Regions from separate parts of the Sutcliffiella sp. FSL R7-0096 genome, predicted to be linked through region 1. Evidence: riboswitches for the same ligand, from Rfam matches in the RefSeq annotation. Region 1 holds a riboswitch; each other region holds the start of a gene.
What was found. A riboswitch is a leader RNA that binds a small molecule or an ion and turns the genes downstream of it on or off. The one in region 1 is predicted to bind S-adenosylmethionine.

Region 1 (5,902 bases):
AAATGCAATCAACGCAGCGAAAGCTCCACCTGCACGCTCTTTTGCCCACGAGCCACCAATGGCAACCGCAAACAATACGTGTAGGTTGGTGATGATCCCCCAACCGATATCTTCCATCACTCTTGCAATCGTTTGCACAAGAGCCATGTCTCCACCAGTCATCCCAACTAACTTACCAAGAGAAATCATAATACCAGCTGCAGGCATTACTGCAACCACTACCAATAAAGCTTTACCGAATTTCTGCCAAAAATCGAAAGACAATAAATTTTTCATTTTAACAGCCTTCTTTCTATCTATTTTTCTATTTTTTGATGAAAACGAATTCATTTTTATATAAATTAGTGCACATGGAGTGCAACCGTTTGCATTTACCTATTGTAAGAGATGTCGGGTGACAATGCAAGAAGAAAATATTATTTTAATAAATAATTAACAAGGAACATAAAAATGACATGAAATTATTTCGGGAGGCTCTTTTCTCAAAGAATGTACTATTCGCTAGTAAAAAGTCGGCATTTGGACCTTTTACAGGTAAGCTATTTTGAATAGCCAGAAAAGCTAGGAATATAACGATTTATTTATAAATGCGAAAAAGCAACAAGTATCAGAAAACAGCCTTTCAGGAAAATTTTTTGAAGAATCTAACATCGCAGTTAGCTCTATACAGTGGTCATGAAAACGAGTACACTATTTCCGTAATGAAAGGAGATTTGAATATGAAAAAATGGATTTTTTCAATGATACTTGTTTTAATAATTGTCTTATCTGCATGCACAGAGGAAACAAATAAAGTGGACATTACCGAGTCAGAAAAGGTTGCTGCTGATGCTGACCAGAATGGGGAAACGGTAACAGTCCTTATGAATATACAGATGGAAATGATTCAGACCATCCGCAAGCATCTGGAAGTTGTAACATCCTATGAAAGATCAGAAGGAACGGGAGATCATGAAGCAGCGGTAAAAGCAAGCAACCGCATCGCGAACGAACTTCGCGGGATAGAGATAGCGGAAAGCTTAAATTCTAACCTTCAGGGTGACATGAAAGAGTCCATCGAATTGTTAGCCGTATATTTCGAAGAGCGTGCCGCAGCGTTGGCAGAAGAGTCTGAAATGGACGAGATGGATGCTGCATTGCAAAGTTTCCATGAGAAAATTGGAGAGACTTTTGAATCAGCAGGCTTGCATGCGCCAAATTTTGAAAAAGATTTACAGTAATAGTTTTTAGAGGGGCGCCTTCCATTTTGGAGGGCGTTTTTTAGGTTAAATTTTTTGGATTCGATGAAGACAATTCTGTGATTTTAAACACGAAAGTGTCCTCATAAGGTGGAGGAAGACAATTCCGAGGAGAAATTAAGCATGAAAGTGTCTTCATCCCCTCACTAAACAAGCAAAAACCCGAAATCATCCAATCATTAATTAACCATCCAATAAATAAGCTATCAATACCCCAACTTTATTTAGTTATACGAAAGACTTGTCCATTCCCAAGTTTCGTGATAGGATTAATTTAGTTAATAATAATTGAATAGTAAGTTTTCTTATCAAGAGAGGTGGAGGGACTGGCCCTATGAAGCCCGGCAACCATACAGATGATGTATTGGTGCCAATTCCAGCAAGACAAATGTTCTTGAGAGATAAGTGGATGTTACGGGATCATACTCAAACTTCTTCTTATCGGAGAAGTTTTTTTGTTTGTCTTTTTCCACTTGAAGGATTTGTTTGTTGATGCACCGTTGTTGATTTCCGAGCTAGGCTTCTCTTTCCGTGGGGGCGCCGCTGGAGTCTCCCCAGCAAACTTGCGGGGTCTCCACCCAAGCGCAATCTCCCGCCGGAGTCTTCGCCTTTCGCTATAATCACCAGCTAAGTTGGCTGCCGACATATCCTATAATGCTTTACAACAAATATTGAGGGGGAAGCGTGAGATGAAATTTGGTTTTTGGTTGCCGGTATTCGGCGGATGGTTACGTAATGTGGAGGACGAAAACATGCTTCCGACATTTGATTATGCGAAAAAAGTAATTCAGCAAGCCGAACAGCTTGGATTTGATACAACACTGATTGCGGAATTATTTTTAAATGATATTAAAGGACCGCAAGAAGATACGTTGGAAGCATGGTCGACGGCGGCTGCCCTTGCTGCTGTCACGGAAAAGATTGAGATTATGACGGCGATTAGGCCCGGGTTCCATAACCCGGCGATTGCAGCAAAGGCAACAGCGAATATCGATCATATCAGCAACGGGCGTTTTACTTTGAATGTCGTTTCTGCTTGGTGGGAGGAGGAGGCTCGTCAATATGGAGGAATCTTCACGGAACACGACGAGCGCTATGATCGCACAAAGGAGTTTATCGAGGTACTCAAAGGATTATGGACGGAAGACTCTTTTAGTTATGACGGAAAATATTATCAACTGAAAGATACGAAACTTTTCCCGAAGCCTGTTCAGCGTCCCAACCCGATTCTTTATGCGGGAGGGGAAAGTCCAAAAGGCAAAGAGGTCATTGCTTCCCACTGCGATGCTTATGTGATGCATGGCGGAACCGTGGAGGAAGTGGCAACAAAAATTGCTGGAATGAAAGAGAAGAGATCCGAGGCTTCCAACCAATCGTTTCAATCCTTTGGGATGGCTGCTTATGTCATATGCAGGGATACTGAGGAAGAGGCACAAGCAGAACTAGCACGGATTACAGATGTGAAGGAATCGGAAGCATATGCAGGATTTAAGGATTTTACAAGCAAATCCCAATTAGAACAGCAACTGCAGCTCCAGGATTATTCCGTATCCAATAGAGGATTGCGTCCTAACCTTGTTGGCACACCAGAGCAGATCGCCGCTAGAATAAAAGAATACGAAGAGGCAGGGGTGGACCTATTGTTGTTGCAGTTCTCCCCACAACTAGAGGAGATGGAGCGCTTTGCCAAACAGGTAATGCCACTTGTCCACCCTCAAGTGGAAGAACTTGCCAAAGCGTAACGTCAGCAGAAAACTTTTAGAAAATGGAGGAAGACATCGTGGCAAAAATCTATATTATTCATGAAAATAGTGAATGGACGACACATCTTACAAATAGACTGGAAGAATTGGGACTTCCCTTTGAAGAATGGCATCTGGACGAAGGGGTGGTGCCTTTGACAGAAGCGCCCCCTGAAGGCGTTTTCTACAATAGAATGAGCGCTTCTTCCCATACACGGAACCATCGTTTTGCACCGGAATTGACTGGGTCAGTACTTGCTTGGCTGGAGCATCATGACAGGAAAGTACTGAACGGCAGCCGCGCCCTGCAGTTGGAGCTAAGCAAGGTTAACCAATATACGGCCCTCGAGAAGGCCGGGATAAAAACGCCAAAGACCATTGCTGCAGTAGGGAAATCAAACATTTTGCAGGCCGCCAAACGAATCGGAACAGCTTCTTTTATAACGAAGCATAATCGCGCAGGAAAAGGGCTTGGAGTACAATTGTTCCACTCTACCGCTTCGCTTGAAGAATATCTTTATGGCCCGGATTTTGAAGAACCGGTGGATGGCATTACACTGATCCAGGAATATATCCAGGCCCCGGAGCCTTTTATCACCCGTTGTGAATTTATCGGTGGGAAGTTTGTCTATGCGGTCCAAGTCGATACATCGGAAGGGTTCGAACTGTGCCCGGCGGATGCCTGCCAAATCGGCGATCTTTTCTGCCCGGTAGGCGAAGAAGTAGAAGAGAAGCCGAAATTCCGTATCGTGGAAGGCTTTGCCGACCCGATCATAAAAAAATACGAGGTTTTCCTGCAAGCTAACAACATTCAAGTAGCGGGCATTGAATTCATCCGCGATGAAAATGGCGTCATCTACACATATGATGTCAACACAAATACAAACTATAATGCAGACGCTGAGAAAGCAGCCGGCAAGTACGGTATGCTAGAGCTTGCAAAATTACTTGAAAAAGAGTTAGAGAGTCTAAAGGGAGCAGAAGTCCTTTAAAACGCAGATAAAAAAGCTATCCAGGAGTTCTGAAAGGAACCCTCCGGATAGCTTTTTCAGCATTCTATTAAAAGAAAAATAAATGCGCCATTAACGCGATGACAGGTAACGTAATCAACGTACGTAGGATATAGATGACAAACATTTCCCAAAGCGAAACAGGTACTTTAGAACCTAAGATAACGCCCCCGACCTCAGATAGATAGATCAGCTGTGTGACAGAAACTGCCGCAACGACGAAGCGGGTTAACTCGCTAGGAATTTCAGATGCCAAAATCGCTGGCAGGAACATGTCCGCGAATCCGACGATAAGGGACTTGGATGCCTCAGCTGCATCAGGTATTTGCAATAGTTCCAGCAGTGGAATGAAAGGCATTCCGAGGTACACGAATAATTTCGTATTTTCTGCTAAAATAAGTGCAATCGTACCGAATGTCATTACGATTGGTGCAACCCCCATCCACATATCAAGGACATTGCGGCCGCCGTCTCGGAAAAATTTACCGGCACTCTTATTTTTTGCGGCACGCTCCACGGCTTGGCTGTAGCCCCATTTCAACGGAGAATGGCCTGCTGGGATCAAATCTTTTTCAGCCTGTTCCTCCCCGTTATAATAGGTATCCGGCTTTCTGGATAATGGAGGGATACGAGGCATGATAATCGCGGCTATTAAGCCTGCAACACCAATGGTGATATAAAACGGAATGAACATACTGCCAAGTCCGACTTGGGTGATGACCACCAAACTGAACGTGATGGAAACGATGGAGAACGTGGTTGCGATTACCGCTGCCTCACGCTTTGTGTAATAACCTTCTTCATACTGCTTACTTGTGAGTAGAACCCCGATTGTCCCATCTCCCAACCAAGATGCAAGGGCATCGATGGAAGATCGACCAGGCAACTTAAAGAGCGGGCGCATAATCTTAGTAAGTAGCGCTCCAAAAAGCTCCAGAAGACCGAAGTTCAATAACAAAGGTAAAAATAGACCTGCAAAAAAGAAGACAGTCAGTAATACAGGCAGTAAATCATAAAGAATGACAGCACCTGTCACCTCGCTCCAAACAGCTTCCGGGCCGATTTCAAACAGAGTCATGATGGCAAGGAACATTGCCAGCACCCTCACGACTGTCCAGAAGATGGAGACATTCAACAGATTATTAAAGAAGCCGGCTTTTTTTGTAAAAGATGGCCTGGCAATTTTGGTAACGACTGTAGCGATTGCTGTAATGGTGATGATCGCGGTCATGATGGCTGGGATGGTATTCCCGAGCAATTCGCCCAAAAGTTTGGCAAGAATGGCGATTGGAATCGTCAATTCGTCTTTATACATAACTGGGAACATGAATAAACCGATCCCGATAAGTGAAGGTATGATGAATTTTAGTATATCCGTAGTTCTGAAAGATGTATGGTTTTTCAATGTAATAATCTCCTTATGCGTAAATATGCAACGTTAGTCATTTTAATACATTTTTGAAACTTTTCAAAGGTAGTTATTGGAATCGGTTATTTCCCCTCATTTTCTTACCCTTCATATAAAACCTGCAAACATACTATTTTTCGGCTAATTGGCAAAATCGAGAATCTCCAACTCTTTATTTTTTCGTAGATCAATAAAGTGGTCATCTATCTTTATAATCGGTAAGTGTGGCTCGTCAGCGTGAATGAAGATAATCTCAGCAAGCTGTCCATTATTCAACACAACCTCTTCACGGAGGTGATTGGAGAGGATGTATCTAACAAACGGGTAGACAATGGCCGGGTTTAGTCTATTATAATTTGCCTCTTGTATCAGGATTTTAGTAGTGGTAAATATATTTTGCTTCGGTCGATAGCTTCTCTCCGATGAAAGGGCATCATACATATCCGCCACAGATAGGATCTGAACGAAATATGGAATCTTGGAGTGCTTGATCCCTGTTGGGTA
Region 2 (5,902 bases), 1.8 Mb from region 1:
TATTTTTGTTCGTGAATATGGAAAGTCAGAAACAAGTTTTCGTCTTGAAATGTTTGAAAGAGCAAGAATAGTAATATTTACGTGGGTAAACCACAAGGAGGAACAAACATGTTACAAGGTAAAGTAAAATGGTTCAACGCAGAAAAAGGTTTTGGATTCATCGAAGTTGAAGGTCAAGACGACGTATTCGTACACTTCTCCGCAATCCAAGGCGAAGGTTTCAAAACTCTAGAAGAAGGTCAAGAAGTTTCTTTCGAAATCGTTGAAGGTGCTCGTGGACCTCAAGCTGCTAACGTTACAAAATAATGCTAGCCAAATAGAAAAGGACTCCATCCCGGAGTCCTTTTTGTTTTGAAAGAATAAGAGAATTTTATAATACAGATGATTTCCGTTCCAGGCGCTTCGCTTCCCTGCGGGCGGTCCGTGAGCCTCCTCACAACGCTTCAGGGTTCTAACCTGTCCCTTCCTCCCGCGGGCGTCTGCGCGCCTTCCACTCCAATCAACATAATGACTTCATTTACTTAAGGCTGTGTAAAAAAAACTCTAACTGAGCTATTTGAAAAAGTTCTAACATTACGTTTTGTAATTTTCAGCTATGGATTGGAGCTAATGGCGAAGACTCCAGCACCGTCCCGCGGAAAGGAACAGCGGTGTATTATTAAACCGCTAAATTAATAGTATTGTGGTCTTCTATCTTCAAAGATCGGGATTCTTTTCCTTACTTCCTCCACTTTAGCCAAATCAATTTCAGCAGTAATAATCTCTTCTCTTTCTCCTGCTTCTGCCAAAACTTCCCCCCAAGGATCAATAATCATGGAGTGTCCTGCAAAAGCATTCTTCGGATCTGCGCCTGAACGGTTACAAGCGATTACATAACACTGGTTCTCAATGGCCCGGGCGATAAGAAGGGTACGCCAATGGTCAACCCTTGCCAAAGGCCATTCTGCAACAACAAAGATTGCTTTTGCATCTTTTGTAGTATGGGCACGGATCCACTCAGGAAACCGTATATCATAGCAAATGAAGCCAGCACATGTTTCTCCGTCAAGCTCAAACATTCCATCTGTCTTTCCTGGCTGGAGGAAGTGATGCTCGTCCATCAATCGAAAAAGGTGCAATTTGCTATATTCTCCGGCAACTTCTCCATCTTTGTTGACCGTAATCATCGTGTTATAAATCCCTTTGTTTGTTTTTTTGGCGACAGAACCACCCACAATGTGAGCGTTCAGCTCTTTTGCCGCAGATTTAAGGAACTTGGTTGTAACAAAACCGCCAGAATCTGCAATCTTATCAAGGCGTCCGAGATCATAGCCTGTAGACCAAAGTTCAGGTAATACGATGATATCAGGTCGATCATTGCCTGCCACTGTCAACAGTTCACAAGCTTTTTCTATATTTGCTTCGGGATCTCCGAAGGCTATATCAAATTGAATACAAGCTATTTTCCATTTCATAAGTTTATCCCCCCGTTGAAAAAATACTTTACAAGTTGAATCTAACAATATATGATTTGTGACTAGGATTTCAAGAATTTTCTAAGTAGGTGAAAAAGGTGAAACACTTTCAACAATCTGAATTATTAAATACACTGCCTAAACAGTTCTTTGCATCATTGGTTGAAAAAGTGGGGAAAGTGGTCGCACAAGGTCATGATGTGATCAATCTAGGACAAGGAAACCCGGATCAGCCCACACCTGAACATATTGTAAGCTCGTTACAGGATGCAGTTGAAAAACCAGATCATCATAAATATTCCCCATTTCGGGGGCATCAATTTCTCAAAGAAGCTATTGCCACTTTCTATAAAAGGGAATACGATGTGGACATAAATCCAGATACTGAAGTAGCCATACTCTTTGGTGGCAAGGCTGGACTAGTGGAAATTCCCCAGTGTTTATTGAATGAAGGGGATACCGTCCTTGTCCCAGACCCGGGCTATCCAGATTATTGGTCTGGAGTGGCATTGGCCAAAGCTAAAATGGAATATATGCCATTAAAAGAAGTATATCATTTTTTACCAAACTATGAAGATATCAATTCAGAAGTCTTGGAAGCTGCTAAGCTCATGTTCCTCAATTATCCCAATAATCCGACAGGAGCTGTGGCGAATTCAGCATTTTTTAAGGAAACTGTAAAACTTGCAAATGAACACGATATTTGCGTTGTACATGACTTTGCCTATGGTGCCATCGGTTTTGATGGAAAAAAACCACTTAGCTTCATGCAGACCCCAGGTGCGAAGGATGTCGGAATTGAAATCTATACTTTGTCGAAAACTTTTAATATGGCTGGATGGCGTGTAGGGTTTGCAGTGGGGAATGAAAGTGTGATCAAAGCTATCAATCTTTTGCAGGATCATATGTATGTTAGTATTTTTGGCGCGATCCAAGAGGCAGCTGCCACAGCATTGTTAGATAAACAAACATGTGTCCAGGAGCTTGTAGATTTGTATGAGGATAGAAGGAATGTCCTTATTCAAGGGTTGCGGGAAATTGGATGGGAAGTAAAGGCACCGAAAGGATCCTTTTTTGCATGGTTAAAAGTTCCTGAAGGGTATACTTCCAAGGAGTTTGCAGACAAGCTTCTTGAGGAAGCACATGTTGTCGTAGCGCCTGGTATAGGCTTTGGATCCTTTGGCGAAGGCTATGTACGCGTCGGTTTATTAACCAGTACGGAAAGGTTGCAAGAAGCAGTTCAACGAATCAGAGAGTTGAAGATTTTCTGAATAGTCTGTTGACATAAAGGCAGAATGATGGCATAATCTCAACTAGAATTCAGTTAAATTACTAGCTGTTGATTGAGCAAATGGCGAAGACTCCAGTGGGGGAATAGCGACAATGTTGAGACCCCGCAGGCGAAAACGAGGAGGCTCAAGGTCGCCCCACGGAAAGCGAAGCCATATGAGGAAATTAACAGCGGTGAATAATAAATTTATATTATCCAATCTTATCAAGAGCAGGTGGAGGGACTGGCCCGATGAAACCCGGCAACCGACTTAATTTTATTAAGCACGGTGCTAAATCTTGCAGCATGAAGCTGATAGATAAGAGGACGTTAGATAGACGAACCTCTTCTTATCGAAGAGGTTTTTTGTTTTTTTAAGATCGATGGAAAGGGTGTACATAATGTCAGAAATTCTAGCAACCTATCTGGTTCATGATCATAAAGGGAATCTTGAAAAAAAAGCGGAAGGTATCGCACTCGGACTTACAATCGGGTCCTGGACTGACCTCCCACAACTTGAACAGGAGCAGCTGAAAAAGCATAAAGGCAGAGTGGTAAGCGTCAAAAAGCTTTCGTCAAGTGACAGGGTGGATGCTTATTTGGGGAACACCATAACACGCGGCATCATCCAAATTGCGTATCCTAGTTTCAATTACAGCAACGACCTTCCAGCCATTTTAACCACTGTATTCGGCAAGCTTTCGCTTGATGGGGAGATAAAGTTAATCGATCTTGAGTTCAGTAATGACTTGAAGCGGGCATATCCTGGACCGAAATTTGGAATCGAGGGGCTTCGCACCACTACAGGCGTTCATAATAGACCATTCGTCATGAGCATTTTCAAAGGGGTGATCGGCAGGGACCTTGCTTATCTTACTGATCAGTTGAAGGAGCAGGCTCTCGGGGGAGTGGATTTCATCAAGGATGACGAAATATTGTTTGAAAACGAACTTACCCCTTTTGAAAAAAGGATTACCGAAGGCAGAAGAATCTTAGAGGAAGTGAAAGAGGAGACAGGTCATCGTGCAAGATATGCGGTAAACCTGACAGGCCGTTCGTTAGAGCTTAAGGATAAAGCAAAAAGGGCTGTAGAATTAGGTGCTGATTTTCTGCTATTTAATGTTTTTGCTTATGGGCTTGATACACTTCAAAGTTTGGCAGAAGACAAGGAAGTATCCATTCCGATCATGGCACATCCGGCGGTTAGCGGAGCGGTGACCCCGTCAGAATTTTATGGCATTTCCAATGAATTACTGTTAGGTAAACTTTTACGCTATGCAGGAGCTGACTTTTCCTTATTTCCGTCACCTTATGGAAGTGTAGCGTTGCCGAAGGAACAAGCGCTCGGAATCCGGGATGCCCTGACGGTAGCTGACAATCAGTTGAAAACGACTTTGCCTGTACCATCAGCTGGGATACACCCAGGACTCGTACCGCTACTTTATCAGGATTTTGGGAACGATGCGGTCATCAACGCAGGAGGAGGGGTCCACGGACATGAGCTTGGTGGGGCAGCCGGAGCAAAAGCTTTCCGTCAGGCAGTAGATGCGGTGAAGGCTGGGGAATCGCTGACAGTTTACGCCCAAAAGCACCCTGAGCTTGAGGTTGCCATTAAGCAATGGGGAAGTGTGGAGGTTACATCATGACAGTCAATAAGCAGATGATTTTTTGTGACTTTGATGGAACCATCACCAATAGTGACAATATCATTGCCATCATGAAGAAATACGCCCCAGAAGAATGGGACGAAATTAAAAACCAGGTACTATCCCAAGAAATCTCCATCAAGGAAGGGGTTGGGAAGATGTTTGCCCTTCTTCCTTCTGAGAAAAAAGAGGCTATTACGGAATATATATTAGCTTACGCTGAGATACGGGATGGCTTCAAAGAGTTTGTGGCATTTACAAAAGAAGAGGGAATTCCATTCTATATTGTTTCTGGTGGTATTGATTTCTTTGTGAAACCACTTTTAGAAGGGTTGGTAGATGAAACGAACATCTATTGTAATCACTCCGATTTTTCTGGAGAAACAATAAACATCCTCTGGCCGCATTCGTGTGATGAGGACTGTAACAACGAATGTGGGTGCTGCAAGCCCTCCATTATCAGAAAGCTTGCCGAATCCGACACCGAAAAAATAGTGATTGGCGATTCCATTACTGATTTAGAAGCGGCAAAGCTTGCTGACCAAGTAATTGCGAGGGACTTTCTGATTAAAAAGTGTGAGGAGCACTCCATCGACTTTTCACCGTTCGAAACGTTTTATGATGTGATGGACATTCTGAAAAAACGGGAGGTGACTGCATGAGTCAGTTTTTAAAGAAATGGACCGAACTTTCTGAGGTTAAGGAAGAATTGGCTTTGCGTGATTGGTTTTTTGGCACAAGTGGAAACCTTTCCATCAAAGTGTCAGATACACCGCTTCAATTCTTGGTTTCTTCAAGCGGCAAGGACAAGAGAAAGATAACTTCAGAAGATTTCCTGCTTGTGGATGAATTGGGAAAAGCTGTCGAAAGCACTGTGTTGAAGCCTTCAGCAGAGACATTACTACACCTCGAAGTTTACCGGAAGACAAAAGCTGGTTGTTCCTTGCATGTCCATACTGTAGATAATAATGTCATATCTGAGTTATATGGTGATCACGGCGAGATTGTTTTCAAAGGACAAGAAATCATTAAAGCCTTCGGCATCTGGGAGGAAGATGCAGAAGTAAGGATACCAATCATAAGAAACAATGCGGATATCCCAGCATTGGCAAATGAATTTTCTCAATTTATAGATGGAGATGCTGGAGCTGTCCTTATCAGGAATCATGGAATCACCGTTTGGGGGAAAACAGCCTTTGAAGCGAAAAAATACCTAGAGGCCTGGGAGTTTCTATTCTCCTATCATTTGAAATTATTAAGTGTAAAAAATTTGGTCCAACCAAAAATATCTATTTAAATCTTATATAGAAAGTAAGTTCAAAGGTTTCCCTAGCTGTTGATTGGAGGAACGGGCGAAGACTCCGGCGGGAGGTAACGGTAGCTTGAGACCCCACAGCGGAGCGAGGAGGCTCGAGCACACGCCCCGCGGAAAGCGAAGCCCGGTACGGAAATCAACAGCGGAGTTTAATAATGATATAAAATAAGGAGGAATTTAACATGGCAGAAATCAGATTACACGAAACAGATGAAAG
Region 3 (5,902 bases), 620 kb from region 1:
AGTTTGCATCAATATCTCCATCACGAAGTGTTTGGTTTGGAAGAATATAGTCTGTAAATGTCTTAATCTCTAATTCGATTCCTTTTTCTTCAAGCAAAGCCTTTGCTTCTTCCAGAACCTCTGAATGTGGCACATTGGAAGCCCCAATAACGAGTTTACCTTCCTCAATGTTTGAACCTGTACCACTTTCTCCACCTTCATTGCTTGTACCACAAGCAGCCAAAACCAGTACTAATAATGAAACCACTGCATAACTTAATAACTTTTTCATCTGAAAAATCCCCGCTTTCTTATCGTTTGTCTAGTTTATTTGTAACCAAATCTCCAATAAATTGGATGATAAACACAATGATTAAAATGATGACAGTACATACAAGTGTTACTTCCCAGTTGTTACGCTGGAACCCATCTAAGAATGCCAGGTTACCCAACCCACCTGCACCGATGATTCCCGCCATCGCCGTGTAACTTACGATTGCAATGGCAGTTACGGTTATACCGGAAACCAATGCTGGCATCGATTCCGGAATCAATACTTTCCAGATGATTTCTGTTGTTTTAGCTCCCATGGAACGTGCTGCTTCAATGACACCTTTATCAATTTCACGTAGCGCAATTTCAACCATACGGGCGTAGAATGGTGCAGCCCCTATAATCAAAGCAGGCAGGGCAGCGTTGGCACCGATGATGGTATCCATGATGAACCTTGTGAAAGGAATAAGTAAAAATATTAAAATGACAAATGGGATGGAACGGAAGATATTCACAAACGCCGCTACAATTCCATTAATGATACGACTTTCCCAAATATTGCCCTTCGATGTTAAAAACAATAACAGTCCTAAGACGATCCCTAAGATGAAAGTGGCAACAACAGATATACTACTCATATAAAGGGTTTCTAAGGTAGCATCCCACATTTTGTCCCAATTAACGCGTTCCATGTGTCATCACCTCCAACTCCACTTGCTGCTCACGGATAAATGCCAATGCCTCTTGTACTTGGGCTTCTTCTCCATCAAGATGTACAAAAAGAGTGCCGTATGCTCCGTTTTGAGTCTGTGATATTTTACCTTGAAGAATGTTCACATCAATCGGAAACCTGCGAATCAAGTTCGTTATCAAAGGCTGTTCCGCCGAAGTACCTACAAATGTTAACTGTATCACTTTACCTTGCGGATATTCTGCCAAAAGATGTTCCACTGTCTCTTGTGTATCTTCCGGTTCTGTCACCTGCTTGACGAAGCGTTTCGTGATAGGCTGCTCGGGCTTGCGGAATACATTTAGAACATCACCTTGTTCCACGACTTTCCCATTCTCCATGACAGCTACGCGATGACAGATTTTACGGATGACATGCATTTCATGTGTGATCAGTACGATCGTCAGAGATAATCGCTTATTGATATCGACCAAGAGGTCTAAGATGGAATCCGTGGTTTGTGGATCCAAAGCAGAAGTCGCTTCATCACATAAAAGTACTTTTGGGTTATTTGCAAGCGCCCTTGCAATCCCGACTCTTTGCTTTTGTCCCCCACTTAGTTGAGATGGATAAGAGTCTCCCCTTCCTTCTAACCCTACAAGTTTGATAAGTTCATCTACTCGCTTATTGCGTTCTGTCCTACTGACTCCAGCAATCTCAAGCGGAAACGCGATGTTTTCCTTTACCGTCCTTGACCATAAAAGATTGAAATGTTGGAAAATCATACTGATTTCCTGGCGTGCTTGTCTCAGTTCCCTGCCCTTTACCTTCGCAAGGTTTCTTCCTGCTACATCCACCACCCCATCTGTAGGAGTTTCCAGTCCGTTTAGCATGCGGATCAGGGTACTTTTCCCTGCTCCACTGTATCCAATCACACCAAATATTTCGCCATGGTTGATGGATAAATCTATATTATCAACAGCTGTAACCGGTCCATTTTTCGTTTTAAAAACTTTTTTAACACCTTGAAGTGAAATCATGCATGCACCTTCCTTCTTACATTTGCTTTGTTTTAGCTTACCCAATTAGGTTTAATCAAACGTTTTGGTTCCCACTTGAAAAATAAAAAATCCCTTCCGCAATAATGAGCAGAAAGGATTAAATGAGAAAAGTCCTTTCTCTCATCTATCAAAGCAAATAACTTTACTTTGTGTGAATTGGCACCATTTCAACAATTCCTTGTTGACGGTTGCCGGGTTTCATCGGGCACGTCCCTCCACCTCTCTCGATAAGAGATTAACATATATAATTTAAGTTAAGTATTTGGGCAATTTGAATTAACGAATGTTATCGTATCACGGGTGCAAATAACATGTCAATTAAAAACTTTTATAAAACTCTCAGTCCGTTCTTTTTTATTCTGAAATCCCTTCCCCCACTTCGTATTATTTCCCCATCACACTGCATGATTAAAGGTTCCTCTGGTTTCACTTGAATGGATGATCCCCTAAGCATCGTCACATGCCGATGATTTACGTGCTTCCCCTTAAAGGCTAGTGGGAAAACGAAAAGCAGCTCCCATCTCCCAATTCCGGATACCACACACACATCCAATAACCCATCATCCGCTTTGGCTTCCGGACATATCTTGATCCCCCCGCCATAGTAGGGCAGATTAGCAATTGCCACGAGCCAGACATCATCGTATTCGCTAATTTTGCCATCCACTATTATGGAGACCTTAGAAGATTTATATGTAAACAGAACTTTAAAGATATTTATTATATAGGACAAACCACCAAGTCCTATTTTATTCAAAAAACGCTTCGATTTCGACTTATTCGTAACTTCCGCAACCTGCCCGTCAAAGCCTAAACCTGCAATGGAAATAAAATACTCCTCCCCTACCTTAGGGATATCGATGCTAAAAACTTCTCCAGCTAAAATTCGATCCAACGCCCCTTTAGCAACAAAAGGGACCCCCAGGCTTCTTGCCAGGTCATTACCAGATCCAGCAGGAACAATCCCGAGAGCCACCTCTTTTGCAACCAATCGATTCACTACTTCATGGATCGTTCCATCTCCCCCAACCACTATTACCGCAGTTATCACGTCATCTATCTGTTCCATTAATTTACCGGCATGACCTTTATATTCAGTAAAGGAAACCTTATACACTACTTTTTTAACCTTTAACAACTTTTCCGTAGCTTCCCAAACACGCAGTCCTTTTCCGTTACCAGCCGTCTTATTTACAATAAAATAATACACAATCTTACACCGCCTATAATCTTCTCTTTTTCTACCTCTTCTTATTTCGCTATAGGCGTGCACAATTCCTTTACGAGACCTCTTTTCTTTCTGAACGGTTCACTAAAGTAAAAAGGGAATCAAGCAACAGGTAATGTCTGAAGGAACCCTTGAATGACAACCCTTTAATCTCCCTCATTTTGGTACCATTCAATAATTTGATGATTTCTTCTGTAGACCCCTCTATCACTATATCCACCATGTTTGCTTCTTCCTCGACCTTCAGAACATTTTTACATAGCGAAAAGACTGTCTTTTCTCCATAGGCGACCAAGCAGCAGCGCAGACTGTAGTAAGGTAAGATTTCCAACACATGCAATTTCCCTTTTGCTTTTGCGATAAATATTTCCAAGCTCTCTTTTACCATACAAACCCGCCCCCTTTGCCTATTAGATTCCGTATAAGTTAACTGAATCCCTGCAATTTAAAAAGAACAATTACCGAGTATTTCCGATAACTGTTCTTCATTTCCCAAGAAATATGTCAGACTATGATGTCTTTACCATAGTCTTTTGATAGGTTGCCGTCGATTTTTCTCTAAACATCAAATAAAAGAAAATAGAACTTGTCAGATAAAGCACCGCCGTGATGGAGAAAACAATCGAATATCCCCAATATTCCCCATACAAAAGCACAATCGTCATAGACACCGGACCCATGCTTGCCCATCCGAGTGAGAACACCATCTGATTAATGGAGTTGGCAAAGCCTTTTAGAGAGTTATCCACTCGCTCCATCATCATGGAAGAAATAATCGGGTTTGCGGCATTCATGAGCGCCTGCCTGAAAAGGAATCCCAGTGCTGCCAACCAGAATATTTGGGTGAAGGCTGTTAATAGCATGAAGGGCAAGGAAAGTAGCTGCAAAATGACAACCGCTCTCATTTCTCCCACTCTCCGGACTACCGCCGGGCCTATGATCATGGCAACAGCAGTTACAGCCTGACCGAGTGAGAGCACGATACCGATAGTCGAGTTGGATGTCCCAAAGCGGTCCGCAAAGTACATGTTCAGATAAGGAATAACCAGACCAGACCCAAAACCTACCAAAATGGAGGCAAAGGAAAAAGCGAAAATCAATTTCCACTGCCCTTTAGGGATGGAGGATCGGAAGCTTTTAAACGAAAAAGCCTTGTTTTCTTGCTTTCGTGGAACTTCTGTCGTTTTAAGTAAAGGGAAGATTCCGACCATGAAGATGATGCTTCCGATAAGCAATGTCAGTCTTATACTCCAGACTGGGCTAAGACCTACTAGATGTAAAAATAGATCTGTCAAAGTCCCTCCAAGGAGATTCCCGACTACATTCGCACCCATCATGACCGCAAAATGGTAACTGAAAAGTTTTACCCGCTGCTCTTTTGTAGAGCTTTCCGCAAGCCACGGAACTGCCGTTACCTGAATAAAAGCCATGGCAATACCAGCTATAAATGCACTGATTAGAAGTAGCGATTCCAACTCAAAAATACTTCTCAAAAACATAAAGATTCCGCTGAAAAACACACCATAGATCATCATTTTCCTGCGTCCAATTTTATCACTTAAAATTCCCGCTGGTATTAGAATAATGGCTGCGGCCAGTGATGACATTGCAATAACATTTCCGTTCACCGTTTCTGCAAAGCCTAGCTCTCTGATATAAAAATTATAAACAATCATAAAGATCCCAAGCCCGATCTGGGTCAGGATGTTAACGATAAACAATTGCTGAATGTTGTGGTTATAGCGCCTGAAAGATTGAAACCAATTTACATTTTTCAAAGTATGTAACCCCTCGTCTGTTTAGGTGAATATTTCGCATCCCTAAACAAATTTACTTCTTTTTCAGAAAAATGGCAATAGGCGATTGTGTCGAAATAAAAATAAAAAACACCATAGAATGGTGTTCCAGACTGTTGAGGTTATCTGTTGGAAGAGTTGATCTTCTTTTCAGGTGTTTTCTAATCACTTCCCGTCATACTCCTTAAAGAGACCATACAAATACTCCACAGAACGGAAAGCATATATTTTTTCTTTTATTTCTCCATTTTTGAAAATCATCAAACAAGGGACACTTTCAATTTCCCATTGCATGGCTAGATCCTGTATATAATTCACATCCAGCATTCCGAATGTAAACTCTGGGAAAAGTTCTTTTGTCACATCCATCATGCGCTTGGCAACCTGACACGTTCCACACATGGGGGTGTAAAAATAGACCACAGTCAGTTGGTCTTGGTTAATTTCGTTTACTAGTTCATTCTTCGTCCAATCTTTCATTTTCTCATCCTCTAGTAAAGCCTTTATTACAAGTACTGTGCATGAATATCTATGTTGGCACTTAACAACACCGTTGCTATATGGTGGTGTGGCGCAGAGGCCACTTCTCGATACATTTTATCAATATAGAGATGTTCCGCTTCGGGAAACTCCCTTTTGAACAGCTTACGGAGTTTTTCACCTGAACTGTCAGCATCCACCAGGATATAAACTTCTTTATCCATGATATCCTCTATCAATTCATCTAACTTGGTGACGCTGATGGTACCATTGGTGCATATTATATGAACCGGTTCATTGATGACTTCCTGTATGCGTTTTTTATCTGATTTCCCCTCGACAATGATGATCTTTTCCTCATATATAAAATCCATATCCATCACCTGTTCTAAAAAGATGTATAAAGATAAGTTGC
Region 4 (5,902 bases), 1.8 Mb from region 1:
ATCATTGGTGTGAACAAGTATCGCCTCGATAAAGAGGATATGGCAATTGATGTCCTTGATATTGATAATGCCGAGGTTCGTAAAAAGCAGATCCTACGTTTGCAAGAGCTCCGTGAAAACAGAGATGAAATGGAAGTGGTATCAGCTCTTGAAGCACTTTCAGATGCGGCTAGAACAGGGAAAGGCAATCTGCTGGAGCTAGCCGTGGATGCTGCCCGCGTGCGTGCAAGTCTGGGAGAAATATCTGATGCCATTGAAAAGGTAGCCAATCGCCATCGTGCTGTCATCCGTTCTATCAGCGGCGTGTACAGCAGTGAATTCTCCAATGAGGAGGAGATGAAGGCCGTGAAGGATAAGATTGAGGAATTCCTAGAGCTCGAAGGAAGAAGACCAAGGATCATGATCGCTAAAATGGGTCAGGATGGTCATGACAGAGGGGCAAAAGTCATTTCCACCGCGTTCGCCGACCTTGGATTTGATGTGGATATCGGGCCTCTTTTTCAAACACCAGCAGAAACAGCGCTGCAAGCAGTGGAAAATGACGTGCACGTTATCGGTATCAGTTCCCTTGCTGCCGGGCATAAAACACTTCTTCCACAACTCGTAGAGGAGTTAAAGAAGTTGAACCGCGAAGACATCATCGTTGTAATTGGGGGGGTAATTCCAGCACAGGATTATGAATTCCTATATAGTAAAGGCGCTTCGGCTATTTTCGGACCTGGAACGGTCATCCCGAGGGCGGCCGAAAAGGTCCTGGAGGAAATCTACGAACGCCTTGGTTATGAGGAAGTGGAAGAGACGCATGAGTAAAGAGCGCAAACCTCGAAAAAAGGTGCTTAAAAAGGAAGAGCGGAGTACAGCGGATATCATTTCAGGTATCCATAAAGGAGTCCGTTCTGACCTTGCTCAAGCCATCACGCTTGTGGAAAGCAATGCAACACGACATTTTCATAAAAGTCAGGAAATCATTCAGGAGATTATGCCATCCACTGGGCACTCTGTTCGAATAGGAATAAGCGGTGTACCAGGTGCAGGAAAGAGCACCTTTATTGAAGCATTCGGGTTGTATTTGTGCGAGCAGGGCCATAAAGTGGCCGTGCTTGCAGTTGATCCGAGCAGTTCCAAGACAGGTGGTAGTATCCTAGGGGACAAAACGAGGATGGAACAACTCGCAAGGCATCCGCAGGCGTTCATCCGTCCCTCCCCTTCAAGTGGCACATTAGGTGGAGTTCATCGAAAGACAAGGGAAAGCATTCTTTTATGTGAAGCAGCAGGGTATGATGTGATTTTAGTGGAGACTGTTGGAGTCGGACAGAGCGAAGCCATTGTGCGAGATATGGTAGATTTCTTTTTACTGCTTGTTCTAACAGGTGCAGGCGATGAGCTGCAAGGAATGAAAAAGGGCATTATGGAGCTTGTTGATTCGATTGTGGTGAACAAAGCGGATGGAGATAATAAAGCAAGAGCCGAGAGGACCGCACATGAATATAGACAAATCCTTCATTTCCTTCAGCCTGCAACAGAAGGATGGGAAACGAAGGCATTTACATGTTCGGCGCTGCATAATCAGGGAATTGATCATACATGGAAACTGATTAACAAATTTGTTGAGGTGACCAAAGCTTCAGAGCAGTTCGAATATAGGAGAAAAGAACAAAAACGGAGCTGGTTCTACACTTCTTTAAAGGACCAGCTAGAAATGCTTTTCTTTGGGGATGAAGATATCACATCAAATTTACCTCTGATAGAAAAGCAGATAAGTACGGACGAGCTCTCTGTCTCAGCAGGTGTGAATAGACTGATGCAAATTTATAAGAGAAATGAAAAGGGAAGATGATTATTCAAATAGGAATGCGAGATTGCAAAATAACTCTCGCATTCCTTTTCTTTTATTCGGTTATCGCTCTTTAACCAACAGACTTTCTCTAGTTTGTTTGGCAGCTTGAACCATCACTTTAAGGGAAGCGACCGTCTCTTCCAAACCGCGAGTCTTTAAACCACAATCCGGATTGATCCAGAACTGCTTTGGGTCAAGCACTTGAAGGGCTCGGTCAATGTTGCTCCTTATCTCATCTAGATGAGGGACCCTTGGACTATGAATGTCATATACCCCAAGTCCTATGCCATTGTCATACGTATTTTCCTCAAAAGAATGGATGAGTGAGCCATGACTTCTGGAGGTTTCTATGGAGATAACATCGGCATCGAGTGCTTTTATCGCATCGATAATATCTTCAAAATCCGAATAACACATATGAGTATGGATTTGTGTTTCATCCTGGACTGAAGATGTTGCAAGTTTGAACGAATAAACCGCTGCATTTAAATAGGCATCCCATTTTTCCTTTTTCAATGGAAGACCTTCACGAAGAGCTGGTTCATCCACTTGAATCATCCTAATACCATTTCCTTCAAGGAACTCTACCTCTTTCCGAAGAGAAAGTGCTATTTGGTTTGCCACATCATCCCGTGGAATATCATTTCGAACAAAAGACCAGTTTAATATGGTAATAGGTCCGGTCAGCATTCCTTTTACTGGCTTGTCAGTCAATGATTGGGCAAATAAAGTTTCTTTTATGGTCATTGGGGCTTGGAATGAGACATCACCAAAAATGATTGGCGGTTTTACGCATCTTGATCCATACGACTGAACCCAACCAAATTTCGTAAACTGAAAACCAGCTAATTTTTCTCCGAAATATTCCACCATATCGGTTCGTTCGAACTCTCCGTGCACTAAAACATCAAGGTCGATTTCCTCTTGGATGTGAATCCACTTTTTTATTTCAGACTCTATGAATTCTCCATATTCAAAGTCAGTTAAATTAGATTTTCTCCATTTTTGCCTTTGTTTTATTACTTCCTGTGTTTGAGGGAAGCTGCCAATCGTCGTAGTCGGTAAAAGCGGTAACTGAAAAGCATCTTCTTGCAATTTTTGGCGAACACCATATGTAGATCTGCGTTCAGCTTTATAATCATTTAAATTACGAATCTTTTTTTGGACCTCGATATTATTACGGCTGGAATAACTTTTTAATGTTTGAATCGCCCTGGCGGATGATGCAATTTCATCCTGGATGGTTTCTTTTCCATCTTGAAAACCTTTTGCAAGCACTGCTACTTCTTTTAATTTTTCATCAGCAAATGAGAGTGCACCTTTTAATGAATCATCAATTGTTTCTTCATTTTGCACCGTGACAGGCACGTGTAATAAGCTTGAAGAAGGTTGCACAATAAGATTGCTTTCCGTTACTACCTTTGAAATCTCTTCCAGAATGGAAAAAGTATCTTCAAGGTCTGTACGCCAAATATTACGACCATCAATGATACCCGCTGCAAGGACTTTATCTTTTGGAAACCCGTCCCTCTTTAGTGCAGCAAGATTTTGACCTTGATCATGTACAAAATCCAGACCTATTCCTTTTACAGGAAGAGAAATTATTTCTTTATAGTGATCTACTCCTTCAAAGTAGGTTTGTAGTATCACATTTAGAGATGGTGCTGCTTCATACAGTTTTTGATAGACATCGTGAAATAATGCAATTTCTTCTGTAGAGATGGTTGTAGATAGAATCGGTTCATCGATTTGCACCCATTCTACATCTTCCTCCTGCAATTCTCTTAAAATCTCTGCATATAAAGGAATAAATCGCTCAACAACTGCTTGAAACTGACTTTTATCATAGCCTTTGGCCAATTTTACAAAGGAGATAGGGCCTAAGATCACGGGCTTTCCTTTAATTCCGAGCTTTTGTTTAGCTTCCTTATAATATTGAAGGGGGCGGTTTTCCACTAAGCAGGGAAGAGCATCCTCCAACTCAGGAACAATATAGTGATAATTTGTGTTAAACCATTTAGTCATTTCAGATGCAACCGCATTTTCTGCACCTCTGGCTATAGCGAAATAGGTCTGCAGGGGCACCGTACCACCTTGGTATTCAAATCGCTTGGGCACAAGGCCAAACATCACTGCTGTGTCAAGTACATGGTCATATAGACTGAAGTCACCGGTGGGGATTAAATCGATGCCTAGATCCTTTTGCTTTTTCAGAAATTGAAGGCGTAATTCCTTCATTTGTCTCACAAACACATCTTTATCTAAATTACCTGCCCAAAATTGTTCAAGAGACTTTTTCCATTCGCGTTTTTCCCCAATTCGTGGATATCCAAGATTTGAACTTAAAGTGTTAGTCATTTTATCTCTCCTTGTTTATTGTGATTTTGTCTACAACTAAAAAATCTCCCTTTTTTAAAAAAAGGGAGATTCATACGCACACTTAACTAGAGTTGAGACATTCTGGTATCCTCAACACGTATTCCTCACTCCCCTCTATAACCTCGTAGAGTACAAGCGCATACAATAGGCAGGTATCCTGACTTAGGTTCATTGCTTCTTATCCCTTCCCATTTCAAAATGAAACAGTGGATTTTTGATAAGTCGCTCCCCATCACAGTGGCGGGACCGTGCCGGAATTACACCGGGCTTCCCTTTTAGCCGAGCGAATCACTTGCTCAGCACCTAATGCATTTGATATGAAGTTTTAGTATAATCATCAAATAATTTAAAAAGCCTCTCTAATAAATAGAGAGGCTGTGTAATAAAATCCTCTCTTATCACTCACAGCAAATAGCTATGCAGGATTTAGCACCTTTTCAATCAAAGTATTGAATGGTTGCTGGGCATCAATGGGCCAGTCCCTCCGCCTCTCTTAATAAGAGTGTTAAATATTTGATTAATTTAGAATTAATAATCATACTAGCATGACAAATCCACACTGTCAAAGATAATTTTAAGAAGTAATGGATTGAAACAAAAAAAGGAAAGTGAGCATATCACTTTCCTTCATCTAGGGAGTATAGGGGTATGGATATCTAGATGTTAGTGATATAATACCCGCCCGTATAGAAAATAAACCTTTTTTGTTTTTTTATTTGAAAAAAATTGGTATGATAAGAGTAGTTTAAAACTTGAGGTGATACAACATGAATATCGATTTTAATATGTTTATGAATGATGTTGTTCGAACTGCCAGAGAAGAGATGGATAACGCTGGATATGAGCAACTTAGAACGGTTGAAGATGTAGAAGAAGCATTTGCGCGTAAAGGGACGACACTTGTAATGGTGAACTCTGTTTGCGGTTGTGCAGGCGGCATCGCTCGTCCAGCTGCAACGCATGCGGTGCATTATGACAAGCGTCCAACACACTTGGTTACTGTGTTCGCTGGGCAAGATAAAGAAGCGACGGAGAAAGCACGTGAATATTTCGAAGGTTACCCACCATCCTCTCCTTCTTTTGCCTTATTAAAAGATGGTGAAATTGTAACGATGGTAGAAAGACACGAAATCGAAGGCCATGCGCCAATGTCAGTTATCACAAAGCTACAAGGGTATTTTGAAGATCATTGTGAAGAGCTTTAAGAGTTAATTAGAAGAGTGCCGGTCCCATTGATGGAACCGGCACTCTTTTTATTTTACTTCCAGGACAAGTGGATGTTCACTTAGTGCTAATTCATCTTGTCCCTTGCTCAATAGTATTATTCTATCCTGTTTTAGTTCAGAAGCAAACCCAATGGATATGGGGGAATTCTTAGCGACTTGGGAATGTTTTTTGGTTTTGACTTTTTCAACAATGGATTCATCATCAGTGCATACAAACCAACAATAATCGCCACGGTATATATTTACTTCATTCCCATCAATAGACACTGTTGGGAGAGGTGGCAAGCTTCCTTCTAATGAAATAGACTCGTTGGGTGTACAGGCAGATAGTAAGAATGAAAAAATAATGATGGTGATCCACTTAGCTTTCCCCATAAATCCACCTACCTCCATATTCTGAAATCAATCTTATCATACCACTTTATGGGAAATCCTTCACTAATATTTACCGCTACATCCT

Region 2: another riboswitch for S-adenosylmethionine. It lies ahead of mtnW (2,3-diketo-5-methylthiopentyl-1-phosphate enolase); the one in region 1 lies ahead of MKY77_RS24235 (LLM class flavin-dependent oxidoreductase).
Region 3: another riboswitch for S-adenosylmethionine. It lies ahead of MKY77_RS21265 (methionine ABC transporter ATP-binding protein); the one in region 1 lies ahead of MKY77_RS24235 (LLM class flavin-dependent oxidoreductase).
Region 4: another riboswitch for S-adenosylmethionine. It lies ahead of metE (5-methyltetrahydropteroyltriglutamate--homocysteine S-methyltransferase); the one in region 1 lies ahead of MKY77_RS24235 (LLM class flavin-dependent oxidoreductase).

The regions. Positions count from the first base shown of each region.
Region 1 covers NZ_CP152003.1:4,745,425-4,751,326, reverse strand. The annotation lists gene MKY77_RS24245 (PTS transporter subunit IIBC) at 1-276, opposite strand, end outside; gene MKY77_RS24240 (hypothetical protein) at 720-1,220, shown strand; SAM riboswitch class I at 1,541-1,646, shown strand; gene MKY77_RS24235 (LLM class flavin-dependent oxidoreductase) at 1,928-2,980, shown strand; gene MKY77_RS24230 (alpha-L-glutamate ligase) at 3,019-3,972, shown strand; gene MKY77_RS24225 (YjiH family protein) at 4,040-5,395, opposite strand; gene MKY77_RS24220 (HD-GYP domain-containing protein) at 5,540-5,902, opposite strand, start outside.
Region 2 covers NZ_CP152003.1:1,646,599-1,652,500, forward strand. The annotation lists gene cspD (cold-shock protein CspD) at 109-306, shown strand; gene MKY77_RS08390 (carbon-nitrogen family hydrolase) at 672-1,454, opposite strand; gene MKY77_RS08395 (pyridoxal phosphate-dependent aminotransferase) at 1,553-2,725, shown strand; SAM riboswitch class I at 2,944-3,050, shown strand; gene mtnW (2,3-diketo-5-methylthiopentyl-1-phosphate enolase) at 3,126-4,370, shown strand; gene MKY77_RS08405 (2-hydroxy-3-keto-5-methylthiopentenyl-1-phosphate phosphatase) at 4,367-5,032, shown strand; gene MKY77_RS08410 (methylthioribulose 1-phosphate dehydratase) at 5,029-5,667, shown strand; gene MKY77_RS08415 (cupin domain-containing protein) at 5,868-5,902, shown strand, end outside.
Region 3 covers NZ_CP152003.1:4,130,060-4,135,961, forward strand. The annotation lists gene MKY77_RS21255 (MetQ/NlpA family ABC transporter substrate-binding protein) at 1-271, opposite strand, end outside; gene MKY77_RS21260 (methionine ABC transporter permease) at 291-944, opposite strand; gene MKY77_RS21265 (methionine ABC transporter ATP-binding protein) at 931-1,962, opposite strand; SAM riboswitch class I at 2,101-2,217, opposite strand; gene MKY77_RS21270 (diacylglycerol kinase family protein) at 2,312-3,193, opposite strand; gene MKY77_RS21275 (hypothetical protein) at 3,264-3,599, opposite strand; gene MKY77_RS21280 (MFS transporter) at 3,721-4,989, opposite strand; gene MKY77_RS21285 (thioredoxin family protein) at 5,173-5,487, opposite strand; gene MKY77_RS21290 (toprim domain-containing protein) at 5,514-5,861, opposite strand.
Region 4 covers NZ_CP152003.1:2,987,300-2,993,201, reverse strand. The annotation lists gene scpA (methylmalonyl-CoA mutase) at 1-810, shown strand, start outside; gene meaB (methylmalonyl Co-A mutase-associated GTPase MeaB) at 803-1,837, shown strand; gene metE (5-methyltetrahydropteroyltriglutamate--homocysteine S-methyltransferase) at 1,898-4,195, opposite strand; cobalamin riboswitch at 4,346-4,538, opposite strand; SAM riboswitch class I at 4,609-4,719, opposite strand; gene MKY77_RS15360 (BrxA/BrxB family bacilliredoxin) at 4,984-5,421, shown strand; gene MKY77_RS15355 (hypothetical protein) at 5,470-5,817, opposite strand.